Regions from separate parts of the Cupriavidus sp. 01L415 genome, predicted to be linked through region 1. Evidence: predicted binding sites of a transcription regulator. Region 1 holds the regulator's gene; each other region holds the start of a gene.
What was found. The regulator HrcA, encoded in region 1, represses chaperone genes, less so after heat shock. The targets are predictions, from matches to a motif close to TTAGCACTCNNNNNNNNNGAGTGCTAA.

Region 1 (6,221 bases):
TTGACCAGGATGTCGCCGATGGCGCGGTCATTGGTGATGCTGCCGCGCGGCGGTGCGAACGACTTGGATTCCGAGGCGCAGCCGGATATGGCAGTCAGCGCGGTAAGCGCCAGCGCGATGGCGAGCGCGGTGCGCGGGCCGCGCGGGGCGCGGCGGTGGGACGACGGCAGCTGGCCAGTGGTCATGGGTGTGAAGCTCCTGAATTCTATGCGTTCTGTGCGAGGAGGCGGGCGGCGTGCCGCGTCAGCTCGCGGCGCGGCGCGGACGGCGGTTGCCGCCTTCGCGGGCGCTGTTGGCCGCGGCGGCGCGGGCACCCTGCGCCAGCATCTCTTCGGCGTGTTGCATGGTTGTGGCGGTCACCGTGGCGCCACCGAGCATGCGCGCGGTTTCCGTGACGCGGCCCTCGGCATCGAGTGCACGGATGCGCGAGCGCGTGACCGGGCCCTTGCCGTGGGCCGAGCCCTTGGTCGCGTCCACGGTCTCCTTGCTGACCAGCAGGTGGCTGCCGGCCTGGGCGGCCACCTGCGGCAGATGCGTGACGCAGAGAACCTGGCGTGCGCGGCCCAGTTCCTGCAGGCGCCGGCCGACGACTTCGGCCACCGCGCCGCCAATGCCGGTATCGACCTCGTCGAAGATCAGCGTGGGCGTGGGCGCGGCTTCACTGGTGATCACGGAGATGGCCAGGCTGATCCGTGCCAGTTCGCCACCGGATGCCACCTTGGCCAGCGGGCGCGGGCTGACGCCGGCGTGACCGGCCACGAGGAATTCCACCTGCTCCAGGCCGTGGCTCTGGCCATCCTCCAGCGCGTTGAGCGCGACGGCGAACAGGCCGCCTGCCATCGACAGGCCCTGCATCGCTTCGGTGACGGCGGCCGACAATGCCTCGGCGGCGGCCTTGCGCGCGCCGGACAAATGCTTGGCCAGGGTCAGGTACGCGGCGCGGGCGGCGGCTTCGCGCGCCAGCACCTTGTTGATGTCCTGCGCGGCCTGCAGGTCGTCCAACTGCTGGCGGCGCGCCAGCAGTTCGTCGGGCAACTGCTCGGGCGGCAGGCGAAATTTGCGCGCGGCGGTGTGCAGCGCCTGCATGCGGGCTTCCACCGTCTGCAACCGTTCGGGGTCGAGCTCCAGACGGTCGACGTAACGGTTCAGCGAATGCGCGGCTTCTTCCGCCTGGACCAGCGCTGGTTCCAGCGCGGCCAGCACGTCGCGCAGGGCGGGGTCCACGTCGGCCAGCGACTGCAGTCGGTGCACCACGCCATTGAGCACGGAGATCACGGCACCGTCGGCTTCGGACAGCGCGTCGAGCGCCGCGCGGCTGCCATCGATCAGGCCTGCCGCATGCGACAGGCGGTTGTATTCGGACTGAGTCTCTTCCCACTCGCCCGGTTGCGGCGCCAGCTTGTCGAGTTCGCCGACCTGCCATTCCAGGCGCTCGCGTTCCAGTTGCATTTCCCGCGACTGGTGTTCGACGGCCTCGCGCTGGCGCACGCAGGCACGCCAAGCACGCCAGGCCTCGGCCACGGCGTCGGCCTGCTCGGTCAGGCCCGCGTGGGCATCCAGCAGATGGCGCTGGGCATCGGGGCGCAGCAGCAGCTGGTGGGCGTGCTGACCGTGGATGTCGACCAGCTGGTCGCCGACTTCGCGCAGTTGCGCCAGGGTGGCCGCGGCGCCGTTGATGAAGGCCTTGCTGCGGCCGCTGGCATCCACGGTCCGGCGCAGCAGCACGGTACCGTCGTCCCCCGCGAGTTCGCGTTCGGCCAGCCAGTCATCGAGCGCCGCGTGCGTGGAGAACGTGGCGCCGATGCTCGCGCGCGACGCGCCCTCGCGGACCACGCCCGCATCGGCACGCTCGCCCAGCACCAGCGCCAGCGCATCGATCAGGATGGACTTGCCGGCGCCGGTTTCGCCGGTGAAGACGGTAAAGCCGGAGGAGAAGTCAAGGTCGAGCGTGTCGACAATGACGAAATCGCGGATGGACAGGCTGCGCAGCATCGTGGGCGATAGGAGGGCGGGGGCGGCTCAGAGCCGGTTGTCTTCGGTGGGATACTCGTGCCAGTGCAGCTTCTTGCGCAGTGTGGCGTAGTAGTTGTAGCCCACGGGATGCAGCAGGTTGACGGTCTTGTCGGAACGGCGCACGACAATGCGGTCGCCCGGCAGCAGCGACGTCAGGGATTGCATGTCGAAGTTGACGCTTGCGTCGCGGGCGGTGGCCACCTGGATCGTGACCTCGGCATCGAGCGGCAGCACGATCGGCCGGTTGGACAGCGCGTGCGCGGCGATCGGCACCAGCACCAGGCCGGAGAGCGTGGGATGCAGGATCGGGCCGCCCGCGGCCAGCGCATAGGCGGTGGAGCCGGTGGGCGTGGACACGATCAGGCCGTCCGAACGCTGGTTGTACATGAAAAAGCCGTCCACGGAGACGGCCAGTTCGACCATGCCGGAGATACCCGAGCGATTGACCACCACATCGTTGAGGGCCAGCGCGGAGAAGATCACGCCATCGTCGCGTATCACGCGCGATTCCAGCAGCGTGCGGGTCTCGGCCTCATAGCGGCCGGCCAGCATCTCGGGCAGGGCAGTGGCCACGTCCTCCAGCGGGATGTCGGTCATGAAGCCCAGTCGGCCATGGTTGACACCGATCAGCGGCACGTCATGCCCGGCCAGCTGACGGGCGAGCCCGAGCAGCGTGCCGTCGCCGCCGAGCACCACGGCCACGTCGGCCTCGCGCCCGATTTCCTCGGCAGTCAGCACGGGGTAGCCGGTCAGGCCCGTGGCCATCGCGGTTTCGCGCTCGAACACCACATCCTGGCCGTTGCGGGAAATGCAGGCCGCCAGTTTCTCGAGAGGACCCTCGATGCCGGCGGTCGAATACCTGCCCACCAGGGCAACGGTCTTGAACGGGGCGCGCGGGGCGCCGGTCTTTGGGGGGGCAGACATGCCGGGATTAGACCATACCGGTGTGACCGTTGTCAGTAGCCGGCCCGCCGCGGCTGCAAAGGTGTTCACGAGCGAGCATGTCATGCCGCCCGAACCGGGTAAACTTGATTAAAATCGGGACATCATGGACGAACGTTCGAAAACGCTTCTCAAGACCCTGATCGAGCGATACATCGCCGAAGGCCAGCCCGTGGGCTCGCGGACCCTTTCCAAGTATTCGGGTCTGGATCTCTCGCCGGCGACCATCCGCAATGTGATGTCCGACCTCGAGGAAATGGGTTTCATCGCCAGCCCGCATACGTCGGCCGGACGCATCCCCACGCCGCGCGGCTACCGTCTGTTCGTGGATACGATGCTGACGGCGCAACCGCTGGAGCGCGCGCCCGAGCTGGCGGCCGAGCTGGCCGAACTGACGGGCCAGATCCAGGGTCAGCTGGGCGGGCAGCAGCTCGGCCACCAGCGGATGATCACCGCCGCCGCCCATACGCTGTCCCACCTGTCGCACTTTGCCGGCGTGGTGATGACTCCGCGACGCACGCAGTCGTTCCGGCAGGTGGAATTCATGCGGCTGTCGGACAGGCGCATCCTGCTGATTATCGTCAGCCCGGAAGGCGATGTGCAGAACCGCATCATCCAGACCGAATTGCCCTACACGCCGGCCCAGCTGATTGAGGCCGCCAATTTCTTCAATTCCCACTACGCCGGCATGAGTTTCGATGCCGTGCGCTCCCACCTGCGGGTGGAACTGCAAGACCTGCGGCGCGACATGTCGACGCTGATGCAGGCGGCAGTGGATGCGGGCAGCAGCGCCATGGCCGAGGAAGAGGACCAGGTGTTCATCTCCGGCGAGCGCAAGCTGCTGGAAGTGGAGGACCTGTCGTCGAGCATGGACAAGCTGCGCCGGCTCTTCGATGTCTTCGAGCACAAGACCAATCTGTTGCAGTTGCTGGATGTGTCCAGCCACGCGCAAGGGGTGCAGATCTTCATCGGCGGGGAAAGCCAGCTCGTGCCGCTGGAAGACATGGCTGTCATCACAGCGCCGTATGGCGTGGATGGCCAGATCGTCGGCACGCTTGGCGTGATCGGCCCGACCCGCATGGCGTACGAGCGCGTCATCCCTATCGTCGACATCACGGCGCGACTGCTGTCCAGCGCGCTCAGCCAGAACTAGTGGCGCGCGGCGCGTGTCTCCTGTTCATCCCCGATGCGTGATGCATGGCGGGGTCGACCTTGCTTCCCCGAAGCGCTCCCGGCAGTCTCAACGGAAAACCCATGACGTTTTCGCCTGAACCGGCCTACCAGCACGGCCAGCCGCCGCGCACCGCGATCCTGCTGATCAATCTGGGCACGCCTGACGCCCCCACGCCCAAGGCGGTGGGGCGCTATCTGAAAGCCTTCCTGTCCGACCCCCGTGTGGTGGAGATTCCGCGCCTGCTCTGGCTGCCGATCCTGCACGGACTGATCCTGCCATTCCGGTCGCGCGCGTCGGCATTGAAATACGAGTCGATCTGGTTACGCGAGGCACACATGACGGGCTCGCCCCTGCTGGTTTATACGGAGCGCCAGGCCCATGCGCTCCAGCAACTGATGCATCAGCTGGGGCACGATGTGACGGTGGCCTGCGCCATGCGCTATGGCAATCCGTCGATTGCGTCGGTCATGGAGGCGCTGCGTCGCCAGGGCACCGAGCAGATCCTGCTGTTGCCGCTGTATCCGCAGTTTTCCGGCACCACTACGGCCACGGCCTTCGACGAGGTTTTTCGCGTGCTGGCCGAATGGCGCAACCAGCCGGAAATGCGGCTGATTAAGCATTTTCATGACCATCCGGCCTACATCGGCGCGCTCCACCAGCAGGTGGGGGCATACTGGGCCCAGCACGGGATGCCCGATTTCGCCAGGGGCGACAAACTGATCCTGTCTTTCCACGGCCTGCCGCGCCGCCTGCTGGATCTGGGCGATCCCTACCATTGCGAGTGCCTGAAAACCGGGCGGTTGCTGGGCGATGCGCTGGGACTGCAGCCGGGGCAATATCAGGTGACCTTTCAGTCGCGTTTCGGCAAGGCCGAATGGCTCCAGCCCTACACCGCGCCTACGCTGGTGGAGCTCGGCAAAGTCGGCACCCAGCGCGTGGACGTGTTCTGCCCGGGCTTCCCGGCGGACTGCATCGAAACGCTCGAAGAGATCGCCATGGAAGGTCAGTCGGAATTCCGGGTGGCTGGCGGCAAGGATTTCCATTTCATTCCTTGCCTGAATGATTCCGAGGTCTGGATCGCGGGGTTGGCGCAGATGGCGCTGCAGCATTTGCAAGGCTGGTCGCTCGGCGCGCCACATCCGCACGAGCTGGAGGCGCGGCGCACGCGGGCACAGACCCGAGGGGCGGCGGCTTGAAAGCCGGGTAGCACCGGGATGAAAACCGGATCGAGGACCGGGTTGAGGACAAGATGATGCAAGTGGATTTCGAACCCGACGCGCGGCTGCGTATCGACAAGTGGCTGTGGTGCGCGCGGTTTTTCAAGACACGATCGCTGGCGGCAGAGGCGGTGGAGCGCGGCCGGGTCGAGGTGAACGGCCAGCCCTGCAAGAATTCACGTGAGGTCAAGCCGGGCGATACGGTCGTGCTGGAGGCGCACCAGCAACGCTGGGAGGTGGTGGTCAAGGGCATCAGCGCGTCGCGCGGGTCGGCGCCCATCGCCCAGACGCTCTATGCCGAAACCGAAGAGAGCCAGGCGCGGCGAAGCACGGACGCCGAGCGGCGTCGCTACCAGACCGAGCCGACGGCGCAGTTGCAAGGCCGGCCAACCAAGCGCGACCGGCGCAGGATCGACGGTTTCAGGAGCTGAGCGGGGGGGGGCGATGACGGAATTGCGGAGAAAAACAGGACTCGCCGGGGCGGGGGCGCCTCGGCGGGGCGGGATCAGAGGACGTGATGATTCAGAGCGGAATCAGCGAACGTAATGGACGAGGTAGTGCTTGAATACGGCCTTGCCGCTGCCATACTCGGTTTCGCGCGGGGTGAACGCGCCGGACAGGCAGATGAATACCGTCATCACCGATAGCGCGGCGACCAGGCAGAGCGTCACGACAGGAAGCTTGTGCATGGCGAACCTTCCAAAAGATGCACCAAATTGATCCACCTTTGTGCTCCCGTTATTTTTGACATTTTTCTCTCATGAATCTTAGTGTTTGCGTTGCAGCAAAGCAATCACCACTCGATTTCATCAATCGAGGCTTTGTAACGGCGTATTTCGGCGTCTCTGAACCTTCACACTTGAAAAACGGGTAGC
Region 2 (6,221 bases), on a different contig from region 1:
CCGAACAGCCACGGCGCCAGCGCTTGGGCGATGCGTGCCGGCACCATCAGCAGGCCCTGACGATGCCCATACCCGTGCGGACCGAAGATAACGAGCGGCAGCGTCCCCTTCGCGATGGTCAGGATGCCATTGCCTGCGCCATGCAACACGCCGAACAGCGTGGCCGCCGGTGCGCCGATGATCACGAAGGCCGCCGCGCCCACCGGGTGCAGCGACGCGGCAAGCCGTGCCGACAGCAGTGGATGGACCTTGCGCAGCAGGCCGAATTCGAGCAGACGGGCGCCCACCTGCGAGGGACCGATCAGCGCGCCGACCATCACGGCGGTGGCCAGTGTCGCGCCGCCGGCCTGCAGCAGCCGAGGCAGGTGCGCCGCCATGGCCGTGCTGATAAACCACGTCGCCGCGAACACGAAGGCCAGCGCATAGGTCGCCATCGGCCCGGGATTGGTGGGGGCGGCCAGATCGGCGCCACCGGGGCTCGCGGTCTGCACGGCGCTTTTTGGAGCCAGCTCTTCCCCGGCACGCGGCAGGCTGGCATTGAGCGCCAGGCCGAGCGTCAAGTGCAACGCCGCCCACACGAAGCAAGCCACGCGCCAGCCGTAGTGGCCCTCGAGATAGGAGGAGAGGGGCCAGCCAACCGTGCTCGCGAAGCCGGCGATCAGCGTGATGCCGGTGATGGCGTTGCGCGAACGCGTGCCGTACAGGCGCACCAGCGTCGCGAAAGCGGCTTCGTAAAGGCCGCTGCCCATGCCGATGCCGAGGATCAGCCACGCTGCGAACAAGGCGACGGCCTCCCGCGCGAACCCGAGGCCGGCGAGCCCCGCTGCGAATACGAGGCTGGTGCCGAGCAGCACCGGCCGTCCTCCCAGACGGTCGATCAGTCGCCCGGCGTATGGTCCGAGCAGCGCGGAGATAACCAGCGCCGCGCTGAATGCCGCGAAGACCGTGGGCACGGCTACCCCCGTGTCCCGCGCCATGGGCACGGCCAGCATTGCCACCAGATAGTAGGAGGACGCCCATGCGAGCGTTTGCGCGGCCCCAAGTCGGGCCACGAGACTGCCAGTCGGCGAGTTCGCCATGTTCTGTCCTACTCGACTTCGCCGTCGTCGGTGTCTGCGTCGGCCGCGTGCCTCTCGTGGTCCATCGCCGCAGCAGCCAACGCCGCCGCGCGCGCCGGGGCCGCTTCCTTGCGCTCGCTGTAGCGGTCGGTCAGATAGTCGGACCGGTCGCGGACCAGCAGCGTGAACTTGTACAGTTCCTCCATCACATCGACCACGCGGTCGTAGTAGGAAGAGGGCTTCATGCGGCCGGACGTGTCGAATTCCTGGTACGCCTTGGCCACCGACGACTGGTTCGGGATCGTCACCATCCGCATCCAGCGGCCCAGCACGCGCAGCGCGTTGACCGCATTGAACGATTGCGAGCCCCCGCAGACTTGCATCACCGCCAGCGTGCGGCCCTGCGTCGGCCGGATGCCGGCGTTTTCCAGCGGCAGCCAGTCGATCTGATTCTTGAAGACCGCCGTCAGCGTGCCGTGGCGCTCCGGGCTGCACCAGACCTGACCCTCGGACCATTCGGATAGCTTGCGCAGCTCCACGACCTTCGGATGGTCGGCGGGCACGCTGTCGGTCACCGGCAGGCCGTGGGGGTCGAACACGCGCGTCTCGGCGCCGAAGTGTTGGAGGATGCGCTCCGCTTCCAGCGTCAACAGCCGGCTGTAGGACGTCGCGCGCAGCGAGCCATAGAGCAGCAGGATGCGCGGCGGGTGCGTACTGACGCGCGCGGGTTCGAGCTTCTGCAAGTCAGGCGTGTCCAGCACCGACGACACGACGTTGGGCAAGGCAGCTGTCATCGCGTGACCCTCTGGCCCTGCGCATCGATCACGACCTCGCCATCCTCCTTGGTGAAAGGACCTTGCTGCGGCGACGGCAGGATGTCGAGCACGAGTTCCGACGGTCGGCAAAGCCGGGCGCCGCGCTCAGTCACCACGAAAGGACGGTTGATCAGGATCGGATGCGCGAGCATCGCGTCGAGCAACTGATCGTCGGTCAATGCCGGATCGGCGAGGCCCAGTTCCGCGTACGGCGTGCCTTTCTCGCGAATCGCTTCCCGCACGGTCAGGCCCGCTTGCGCGATCATCTGCCGCAATTGCGCACGCGAGGGCGGTGTCATCAGATACTCGATGACCTCGGGCTCAATACCCGCATTGCGGATCATCGCCAACGTGTTGCGCGACGTTCCGCATTCAGGGTTGTGGTAGATCGTGACAAACATCAGGTTTCCTTGGTTGGGGTTGGCCTCGTACCACTTGCCAGCTGCCGTATCAATCATCGCGCGTCGCGTGCTGGCCAGATGCCTCGATGACGTTCGGATGTCCGGGCGCATCTGGGCGTGGCAGCAAGGCGGCGTGAACCAGCAGCCCGATACCTGCGCCGATCAATTCCGCGAGCATGAATCCGGGCACGCTTGTTGGTGCGATGCCTGCAAAGCTGTCACTGAACATCCGTCCGAATGCGGCTGCCGGATTGGCGAAGGAGGTGGAAGCAGTGAACCAGTAGGCCGCGCCGATGTAGCTGGCTACCATGGCCGGTGCCCGCCCGTCCGGTGCGCGCAGGATGACCAGGATTAGCCCGGCCGTCGCCACGGCCTCCGCGATCCATTGGCCCGGCCCACTGCGGAGCTTGGACGAGAGCTGAAGGATGCTGACGTCGAACATGGCATGTGCCAGCCAGGCACCCAGTAGCGCGCCGGTCAACTGGGCGAAGATGTATGGCACCAAGGCAGATCCCGGCAATTCGCCCCTGAACGCCATCACCATGCTGACCGCCGGATTGAAATGGGCACCGCTGACGGGGCCGAACACCTCGATGAGCACGTAAAGTCCACCGACCGTGGCCAGCGTGTTGGCCAACAGCGCAACGGCAACGTTCCCGCCCGCCAACCGCTCGGCCATGATGCCTGAGCCGATGACCACCGCAAGCAGCAGCGCCGTACCGATGAGTTCCCCGGCGAGCTGGCGTGGCAGATCAATTTTCGTCATGAACTAGCTCCGCGCGAGACGCTGCAGGGTCTCTTGCAACTCCGCGTCGGTCATCTCATCGATCGGCAGCAGCAGCAACTGCAGCATCCGGTAGGCGATGGCCTGCCGCGTCAGTTCGAACGCGAGCCGCTTCTTCTCGTCTCTGCCTTCCGTATTCGACGGGTCCGGATAGCCCCAGTGCACCTTGACCGGGCTGCCGGGCCAATAGGGGCATTCCTCTTCGGCGGCGCTATCGCAGACGGTGATGACAATGCGCATCTTGGGCGCGCCTTCGGCGACGAATTCGTCCCAGTTCTTGCTACGGAACTCGCTTACGTCGACCCCGGCTTCGCGTAGCACGTCGACGGCGAACGGGTTGATGCGGCCGCTTGGCGAGCTGCCGGCGCTGTAGGCGCGCACGTCGCGGCCAAATTGCTTGGCAAGATGGTTCAGCATGCCTTCGCTGAGCAAGCTGCGTGCGGAATTGTGGGTACAGAGAATCAGGACGTTAGTGGTCATGGGGGCGGCAAACAAAAATAGGGGTCTGGCGAGCGAGATGCGGTCAGCTCTTTCCGATGTCCCGCACGGCTTTCTGGAGGGCGACGGGTTTGGACGTGACCGCGACGCCGATGGGCTTTCCCTTTGGGGCTCGCGGGGCACAGCATGCGGATTCCGCCGACGTGGCCTCGACCTGGCGGGACTCTCCATACACCGGCACATTGCCAAGCGTGTGGAAGTGTTCCCAAGCGATGCCTTGCGGATCGGTGAGCCAGTATTTGTCGCTGCGGGCATAGCAGCAGGTCGTCTCGCCTTCGTCGAGCCGCGCCATGTCGGCAGCCTCGGCACGCGACTTCAGCTCCGCCAGTTCGGCGGCGTCGTCGGTCTGGAATCCGAGGTGATCCACACCGGGCGCCGCGCCCCGTGCGGAAATGGCGAAGTTCACGCGAGGGTCTTCGAGCATCCATTTCGCGTAGTCGTCCTTGACAACGCTCGGCTCGGCGGCGAACAGCGCGGAGTAATAACGGATGCTGGCCGACAGGTCGGCCACGCTGACGTGAACGTGGAAGCGCTTCATGATTGGGACTCCGAGGTAACGGCACAGCCGGTGACCGGCGAGCACAGATTCCCGCCGCAGCAGTTTTCTGTGAGATAGCCAATCAAGGCGTTCATGGTCTCGAAGCGAGCCATGTAGATGATGGATCGGCCGTCCTGGCGGCTGGCCAGCAGGCTGGCCCGGTGCAGTTCCTTCAGATGGAAGGACAGCGACGACGCTGGCATCTCCATCAGTTCGGCGATGCGTCCGGCAGGCAGGCCCTCTGGGCCGGCCTGCACGAGCAGGCGGAACACGGCCAGGCGGACGGCGTGAGCGAGCGCGGCAAGCGCTTCAAGTGCGTTATCGGTTTCCATGTTTCGAATATAGTCGAATCATGGAAATCAGGCAATCTCCCATGCATCCCGGCACCTCCTTTCGTGGGGCCCCGGGAAAACCCGTATTCAGGTGTCGTCTTGAAAACGCGAACCCCCGTCCCTATAATTAGCACTCGCTGGGGGTGAGTGCTAACAGCCCTCGCGGTGCCCCGAAAACCCGATGGCCGTCCCACTTTGACGGCCATTTGTGAATCAAAACTCACTTTTTGTATTAGGAGTCCGTATGAACCTGCGTCCTCTGCACGACCGTGTGATCGTGAAGCGTCTGGACAATGAAACCAAGACCGCATCCGGCATCGTGATTCCCGACAATGCTGCCGAGAAGCCCGATCAAGGCGAAGTCCTCGCCATCGGCCCCGGCAAGAAGGATGACAAGGGCAACAACATCGCCCTCGACGTCAAGGTGGGTGATCGCGTGCTGTTCGGCAAGTACGCCGGCCAGGGCGTGAAGGTGGATGGCCAGGAACTGCTGGTCATGCGCGAAGAAGACATCATGGCCGTGGTCAACAAGTAATCCACGCGTCCACCGAACCGAATTCAGGAGAATCAGAACATGGCAGCAAAAGACGTAGTGTTTGGCGACGCCGCCCGTGCCAAGATGGTTGAAGGCGTGAACATTCTCGCCAACGCAGTGAAGGTGACCCTGGGCCCGAAGGGTCGCAACGTGGTGCTGGAGCGCAGCTTCGGCGGCCCGACCGTGACCAAGGACGGTGTGTCCGTGGCCAAGGAAATCGAACTGAAGGACAAGCTCCAGAACATGGGCGCGCAAATGGTCAAGGAAGTGGCTTCCAAGACCAGCGACAACGCCGGTGACGGTACCACCACCGCTACCGTGCTGGCCCAGTCGATCGTGCGCGAAGGCATGAAGTTCGTGGCCGCCGGCATGAACCCGATGGACCTGAAGCGCGGCATCGACAAGGCTGTCGGCGCTGCCGTGGAAGAGCTGAAGAAGCTGTCCAAGCCGACCACCACCAGCAAGGAAATCGCCCAGGTTGGCGCGATCTCGGCCAACAGCGACAACTCCATCGGCGAGCGCATCGCCGAAGCCATGGACAAGGTCGGCAAGGAAGGCGTGATCACCGTGGAAGACGGCAAGTCGCTGGCCGACGAGCTGGAAGTCGTGGAAGGCATGCAGTTCGACCGCGGCTACCTGTCGCCGTACTTCATCAACAACCCGGAAAAGCAGGTTGTTGCCCTGGACAGCCCGTACGTGCTGCTGTTCGACAAGAAGGTGTCGAACATCCGTGACCTGCTGCCGGTGCTGGAGCAAGTGGCCAAGTCGAGCCGCCCGCTGCTGATCATCGCTGAAGACGTCGAAGGCGAAGCCCTGGCGACCCTGGTGGTGAACAACATCCGTGGCATCCTGAAGACCGCCGCCGTGAAGGCTCCGGGCTTCGGCGACCGCCGCAAGGCCATGCTGGAAGACATCGCCATCCTGACCGGCGGTACCGTGATCGCTGAAGAAGTCGGCCTGACGCTGGAAAAGGCGACCCTGAACGATCTGGGCCAGGCCAAGCGCATCGAGATCGGCAAGGAAAACACCATCATCATCGATGGCTTCGGCGACGCTGCCAACATCGAAGCCCGCGTGAAGCAAATCCGCGCGCAGATCGAAGAAGCGACCTCGGACTACGACCGTGAAAAGCTGCAAGAGCGCGTGGCCAAGCTGGCCGGCGGTGTTGCCGTGATCAAGGTTGGCGCTGCCACCGAAGTCGAAATGAAGGAAAAGAAGGCCCGCGTGGAAGATGCACTGCACGCGACCCGCGCAGCCGTG
Region 3 (6,221 bases), 830 kb from region 1:
CACCGCCCGGCTGATCGACGGCGTGACGTGGGATGCGACCAAGGACCCGAAGGCCTACGCCGACGGCTTCAAGATCAAGGCCTGACGCTGCTCCGCTGGCGGCGCAGCCTGCCCGGCTTGCTCCGCCTACCTTTCCCTGCCCGCCCCTTCAGGAGCCAGACGTGAACGCAATTGCCCAAGCCGCGCCGGAAGGCGCCACCGCCATGAACGCGGAGTCCGTCGACCCCGATATCAAGGAGCAGACGCGCCGCCGCAAGCTGGAGATCGCCGCGCAGGAGCGCCACGCCGCGCGACGCGACGCGGTCGGTAGCGTTGTGCTCAAGGCCGTACCGCCGGTGGTTGGCTTTGTGTTGTTCCTGCTCGTGTGGCACGGCATCGCCACCATGATCCCGGCCATCCCCACGCCCGGCGCGACGTGGAATGCGGCGGTGCCGCTGTTCTCCGATCCGTTCTACCGCAACGGGCCGAACGACCAGGGCATCGGCTGGAACGTGCTGGCATCGCTGACCCGCGTGGCGGCGGGCTTTGGCCTGGCCGCGCTGGTCGGCATTCCGGCCGGCTTCCTGCTCGGGCGTTTTGCGTTCCTGAACGCGATGGCCGCGCCCGTGATCAGCCTGCTGCGTCCGGTGTCGCCGCTGGCATGGCTGCCGATCGGCCTGCTGCTGTTCAAGGCGGCCAACCCTGCCGCCATCTGGGCGATCTTCATCTGCTCGATCTGGCCGATGATCATCAACACCGCCGTGGGCGTGACGCGCGTGCCGCAGGACTACCTGAACGTGGCGCGTGTGCTGGATCTGTCCGAATGGAAGGTGTTCCGACGCGTGCTGTTCCCGGCCGTGCTGCCCTACATGCTCACCGGCGTGCGGCTGTCGATCGGTACGGCATGGCTCGTGATCGTCGCCGCGGAGATGCTGACGGGTGGCACCGGCATCGGCTTCTGGCTCTGGGATGAATGGAACAACCTGAAGGTCGAGCACATCGTGATCGCGATCTTCATCATCGGCGTGGTCGGCCTGGTGCTGGAGCACCTGCTGCTGGCGCTGGCCCGCCGCTTCAGCTACGGCAACACCTGATCGGGGACGGACGTCATGGAAAAGTTTGTCAGCATCGAGAACGTCGGGCAGACGTTCAAGACGCGCAAGGGGCCGTTCGTGGCCCTGCGCGATATCCATCTCTCCATCGCCGAGGGGGAATTCATCACGCTGATCGGGCACTCCGGCTGCGGCAAGTCCACGCTGCTGAACCTGATTGCCGGACTGACCAGCCCGACCTCCGGCGCGCTGATCTGCGCGGGCCGCGAGATCGCCGGCCCGGGGCCGGAGCGTGCGGTCGTATTCCAGAACCATTCGCTGCTGCCGTGGATGACTTGCTTCGAGAACGTGCACCTCGGCGTGGAGCGCGTGTTCGGCGCCACCGAAAGCAAGGCGCAGTTGAAGGCGCGCACCCACGACACGCTCGCGCTGGTTGGCCTGACGCATGCGGAGGCCAAATATCCGCACGAGATCTCGGGCGGGATGAAGCAGCGGGTGGGCATTGCCCGTGCGCTGGCGATGCAGCCCAAGGTCCTGCTGATGGACGAACCGTTCGGCGCGCTGGATGCGCTGACGCGCGCCCACCTTCAGGACGAGCTGATCAAGATCGTCGCCCGCACCAGGAGCACGGTGGTCATGGTCACGCACGACGTGGACGAGGCCGTGCTGCTGGCCGATCGTATCGTCATGATGACCAACGGCCCCGCGGCGACGATCGGCGAGATCCTGAAGGTCGATATTCCGCGCCCGCGCGACCGCGTGGCGCTGGCCGACGACAAGACCTACCACGCTTGCCGCACGGCCGTGCTGGACTTCCTGTACCGGAAGCAGCGCAATCCGGCGCTGCAGGAGGCCGCATAGGCGGGACCGCACACCCCATATCAACCCGACGCGGCGGCGATGGGATCAGGCAGGCGTGGGCGAAGCCGCCCCGCTCCGCTATCATGAACCCCAAACCCCACGATCCAAGCGCCGCGCCATGACGTCCTCCACAGACACCCCCGCCACCCCCGGTGGCAACAGCTTTCCCGCCGCGAAGTTCATCAAGGAAATCGGACGCGGCGTGAATGGCGCCCGCGCGCTGCCGCGCGAGGATGCGCAGGCGCTGTTCGATGCCATGCTGGCCGGTCGTGTGTCCGACATCGAACTGGGCGCCGTGCTGATGGCGTACCGGATCAAGGGCGAGGCGCCCCATGAGCTGGCCGGCATGCTGGAGGCGGCTCACGGCCACTGCACGCCGCTGGCGCCGCCGCCGGACAAACCCGTGGTGGTGATTCCCAGCTACAACGGCGCGCGCAAGCAGCCCAACCTGGTACCACTGCTGGCATTGCTGCTGGCGCGCGATGGCGTGCCGACGCTGGTGCATGGCACGCGCCAGTTTCATGGCCGCGTGACCAGCATGACGTTGTTCGAGGCGCTGGGCGTGCCGCTGTGCGCGACCACCCAGGCGGCGCAGGACCAGTTGCGTGCAGCGGCAAATCCGCTGGCCGTGCTGCCGATCGAGGTGCTGTCACCGGCACTGGCGCGACTGCTGGAGAAGCGATCGATCATCGGCCTGCGCAATTCGTCGCACACGATCGTCAAGATGCTGCAGCCCATCGGGGCCCACACGCCTGCCGAAGCGCTGCGCCTCTACAGCTATACCCATCCCGAATATCGCGAGACGCTGACCGACTACTTCTCGCACGAGCCGGCCAACGTACTGCTGGCGCGCGGCACCGAGGGCGAAGTCGTGGCCGATGCGCGCCGCAGCAGCCGCATCGACTGGCTGCACGACGGCCATCAGCGCACGATGGTCGATCCGGTCGGCGGATCGATCGGCGAAGTCCCGGAACTGCCGTCGGGCAACGACCCCGCCCAGACCGCCGCCTGGATCCGCAAGGTGATGGATGGCGCCGTGCCAGTGCCGGCGCCGATCGTCACCCAGGTGGAAACGATCAAGGACTGCCTGAAGCAGGCGACCCGGGTGGCGTGGGCCAGCCCGGTCTGAGCGCTCGGCTTGCGTCCGCTTATGACCGGCGCGGCGGCAGCGGAATGCGCTCGGTTTCGCCCGGCACATGCGGAAACTGGTCGTCCTGCCAGCGCTGGGCAGCCTCTTCGATGGCTTCCTTGCTGCTTGCCACGAAATTCCAGTAGATAAAGCGTCGGCCGTCAGTCGGATCGCCACCCAGCAGCATCACGCGCGAGGGGATCGTCGCCGTGATCGTCACGCTCTCGCCCGGCACCAGCACGACGAGGTGCTCGGCCGGCAGGGTCTCGCCATCGAGCGTCAGGTTGCCTTCGACCGGATAGACACCCCGCTGGACGTGCTCGGGCGGAATTGCCAGGCTGGCCCCGGCATCCATCTCGATCGCCACATAAAGCGTCCGGCTGTACACCCTGACCGGGGACTCGGCGCCGAATGCGTCACCGGCGATCACCGTCATCCGGACGCCAGGCAGCTCCAGCTTGGGGAGGGTCGCCCCCGGGTGATGATGGAACGAGGGCTGATCGTTCTCGTGCCCCTTGGGCAGTGCCACCCAGGTCTGAATGCCATGCAGCCGCGGGCCGGCTTCGCGGGCGCCGTCGGGCGAACGCTCCGAATGCGTGATGCCGCGGCCGGCCGTCATCCAGTTCACGTCGCCGGGCCGGATCACCTGTTCGCTGCCCAGGCTGTCCCGGTGCATGATTTCCCCCTCGAACAGGTAGGTGACGGTCGCCAGGCCGATATGAGGATGCGGGCGCACATCCATGCCATTGCCGGGAGGCATCGCCACCGGCCCCATGTGATCGAAGAAGATGAATGGTCCAACGGTCTGGGTGGTGGCGGCGGGCAGCAAGCGCCGCACCGTGAATTCGCCGATGTCCCGCACATGGGGCTTTAGCAAGTGTTCGATGGCAGACATGACGGGTACTCCGTGGATGAGATAAACGTTGTGGGTGAGATCAGAAAACAACTCGAGTGTAGCGAATCGCGCAATACAGAATCCCGGAATCGAAGCGAAACTGACGGGCTCCGCTCCCCTCTAATCCTCGTACCCCAGACGGCCTGCCCGCAAGTCCTTATCGGACGCGGCATGCCGATTCGGGCGATAGTTTCTGCGCTATTCGAAAATGCCTTTTGATCGTCGGGAACTATCACCCCTATAACTTCTCCAACTTAGCACTCACCCGGCCTGAGTGCTAATATGCGTTGCAATGCGGTGTCCCTTCGTTTTTGACGGGACACACCGGCAACCCACCGCCGGATGCGAAAGGAGCAATTGAGTGAACGCAGTCCTGTCTGCCGATCAGAATCAAGTTTCCCGCCGTCTGCCGACGGCGCCCCAGAGTACCGCCGCGGCCAGCTTCGCGCTGACGTTTCCCGGCACGCTGGGGAATCTGGACAGCTACATCCAGGCTGTCCACCGTATTCCGCTGCTCACCCACGAGGAAGAGCAGCGTCTGGCACGTGACCTGCGCGACACGGATTCCGTCGATGCCGCCCGTCGCCTGGTGATGTCCCACCTCCGCCTGGTGGTGTCCATCGCGCGTCAGTACCTGGGCTACGGCCTGCCGCACGCGGACCTGATCCAGGAAGGCAACATTGGCCTGATGAAGGCCGTGAAGCGCTTCGACCCGGATCAGGGTGTGCGTCTCGTGTCGTACGCGATGCACTGGATCAAGGCCGAAATCCACGAGTACGTGCTGAAGAACTGGCGCATGGTCAAGGTGGCGACCACCAAGGCCCAGCGCAAGTTGTTCTTCAATCTGCGCAGCCACAAGCAGGGTGCTCACACCTTCACGCCCGAACAGGTGGAAGCCGTTGCGCGCGAGCTCAACGTGAAGCCCGAGGAAGTGATGGAGATGGAAACCCGCCTGTCGGGCGGCGACCTGGCGCTGGAAGGCCAGATCGATGACGGCGAGGAGGAATTCGCCCCCATCGCCTATCTGGCGGACAACCATAACGAGCCGACTCGCGTGCTGGAGGCCAAGCGCCAGGACCGCATGCAGGTGGAAGGCCTGGAAGAGGCCCTGGAGCGCCTGGACGCGCGTAGCCGCCGCATCATCGAGGCACGCTGGCTGGACGTGAACGACGACGGCTCAGGCGGCTCCACGCTGCATGAGCTGGCCGACGAATTCGGCGTCTCCGCCGAGCGCATCCGCCAGATCGAGGCGGCCGCGATGAAGAAGATGAAGGGTGCGCTGGCGGCTTTCGCCTGATTCCACCGCTGCAGCAAAAACGAAGGGCCGGTCATGTGACCGGCCCTTCTTGTTTCGGCGCGCGCCTGGCGGCGCCTACGCGTCCTACGAGAGCAGTTCCTTCAGGTCGTGAGCGATCGGCTCCGGGCCTTGGCCGTGGCGGATGAACAGGCGCAGCTGGCCGTTCGGATCAAAGACATAGCTGCCCGCCGAATGATCCATCGTGTAGTTATTGGGCGACGTTCCCGGCACTTTGGCGTAGTAGACCTTGAAGTCCTTGGTCACCTTCTTCAGCGCCGCCTCGTCGGCAGGGCGCAGGCCCAGGAAGCGCGCATCGAAGGCCGGAACGTACTGGCCCAGCAACGCGCCGGTATCGCGCTCCGGATCCAGGGTCACGAACAGCACCTGCACCTTGTCCGCGTCCGGCCCGAGTTGCTCCATGACGGCCTTCAGCTCGGCCATGGTGGTCGGGCAGACATCCGGGCAATGCGTGTAGCCAAAGAACATCACCACGGCCTTGCCCTTGAAGTCCGCCAGCGTGCGGGTCTTGCCGGCCGGATCAGTCAGGGCGAAGTCCTTGCCGAACTCGGTGGCGCCGGAGATATCGACATTGCGGAACGAGGGCTTCGGTTGCCCGCAGGCAGCCAGCAAGGCCGTGCAGAGCGCCAGCAGGCAGAAGCGGCGGATCATGGCCAGGAGGCCTTGGGAAGAGGTCGGCATGCGCGGTCGTCGGGAAAGGTTGCCCGGAAGTATCGCCGATGGAACCGGCACTGGCCTCCGGGCGCGGCAAGATGCCGCAGGACATGGCCCCCGCGGGCCGTGCTCAGACCTGCGGCACGAACTTGAAGTAGTGATCCACCAGCAGCGCGGCAAACAGCAGCGACAGGTACAGGATCGAGTAGCGGAAGGTGCGTTGCGCCAACCCGTCCGAATAGTTGCGGAACAGCTTCCAGGCGTAGCCGAGGAACACCAGCCCCAGCCCCAGCGCGGCCACCAGGTAGATGTAGCCGCTCATGCCGTACACGAACG

Region 2: a site for HrcA is predicted at 4,554-4,580, ahead of groES (co-chaperone GroES). Genes of this name have one in related genera too.
Region 3: a site for HrcA is predicted at 4,171-4,197, ahead of rpoH (RNA polymerase sigma factor RpoH). Genes of this name have one in related genera too.

What each region holds. Positions count from the first base shown of each region.
Region 1 covers NZ_JBFTSP010000001.1:929,417-935,637, reverse strand. Annotated here, with positions in the region: gene AC1DOX_RS04340 (hypothetical protein) at 1-185, opposite strand, end outside; gene recN (DNA repair protein RecN) at 244-1,992, opposite strand; gene AC1DOX_RS04330 (NAD kinase) at 2,020-2,937, opposite strand; gene hrcA (heat-inducible transcriptional repressor HrcA) at 3,062-4,108, shown strand; gene hemH (ferrochelatase) at 4,210-5,325, shown strand; gene AC1DOX_RS04315 (RNA-binding S4 domain-containing protein) at 5,382-5,777, shown strand; gene AC1DOX_RS04310 (hypothetical protein) at 5,880-6,035, opposite strand.
Region 2 covers NZ_JBFTSP010000006.1:150,311-156,531, reverse strand. Annotated here, with positions in the region: gene AC1DOX_RS13690 (MFS transporter) at 1-1,079, opposite strand, end outside; gene arsH (arsenical resistance protein ArsH) at 1,088-1,852, opposite strand; gene arsC (arsenate reductase (glutaredoxin)) at 1,849-2,274, opposite strand; gene AC1DOX_RS13675 (aquaporin) at 2,324-3,040, opposite strand; gene AC1DOX_RS13670 (arsenate reductase ArsC) at 3,044-3,538, opposite strand; gene AC1DOX_RS13665 (ArsI/CadI family heavy metal resistance metalloenzyme) at 3,582-4,094, opposite strand; gene AC1DOX_RS13660 (ArsR/SmtB family transcription factor) at 4,091-4,426, opposite strand; gene groES (co-chaperone GroES) at 4,671-4,961, shown strand; gene groL (chaperonin GroEL) at 5,001-6,221, shown strand, end outside.
Region 3 covers NZ_JBFTSP010000001.1:95,876-102,096, forward strand. Annotated here, with positions in the region: gene AC1DOX_RS00405 (CmpA/NrtA family ABC transporter substrate-binding protein) at 1-85, shown strand, start outside; gene ntrB (nitrate ABC transporter permease) at 162-1,073, shown strand; gene AC1DOX_RS00415 (ABC transporter ATP-binding protein) at 1,089-1,892, shown strand; gene ybiB (DNA-binding protein YbiB) at 2,011-3,021, shown strand; gene AC1DOX_RS00425 (pirin family protein) at 3,041-3,916, opposite strand; gene rpoH (RNA polymerase sigma factor RpoH) at 4,278-5,213, shown strand; gene AC1DOX_RS00435 (SCO family protein) at 5,298-5,912, opposite strand; gene cyoE (heme o synthase) at 6,016-6,221, opposite strand, start outside.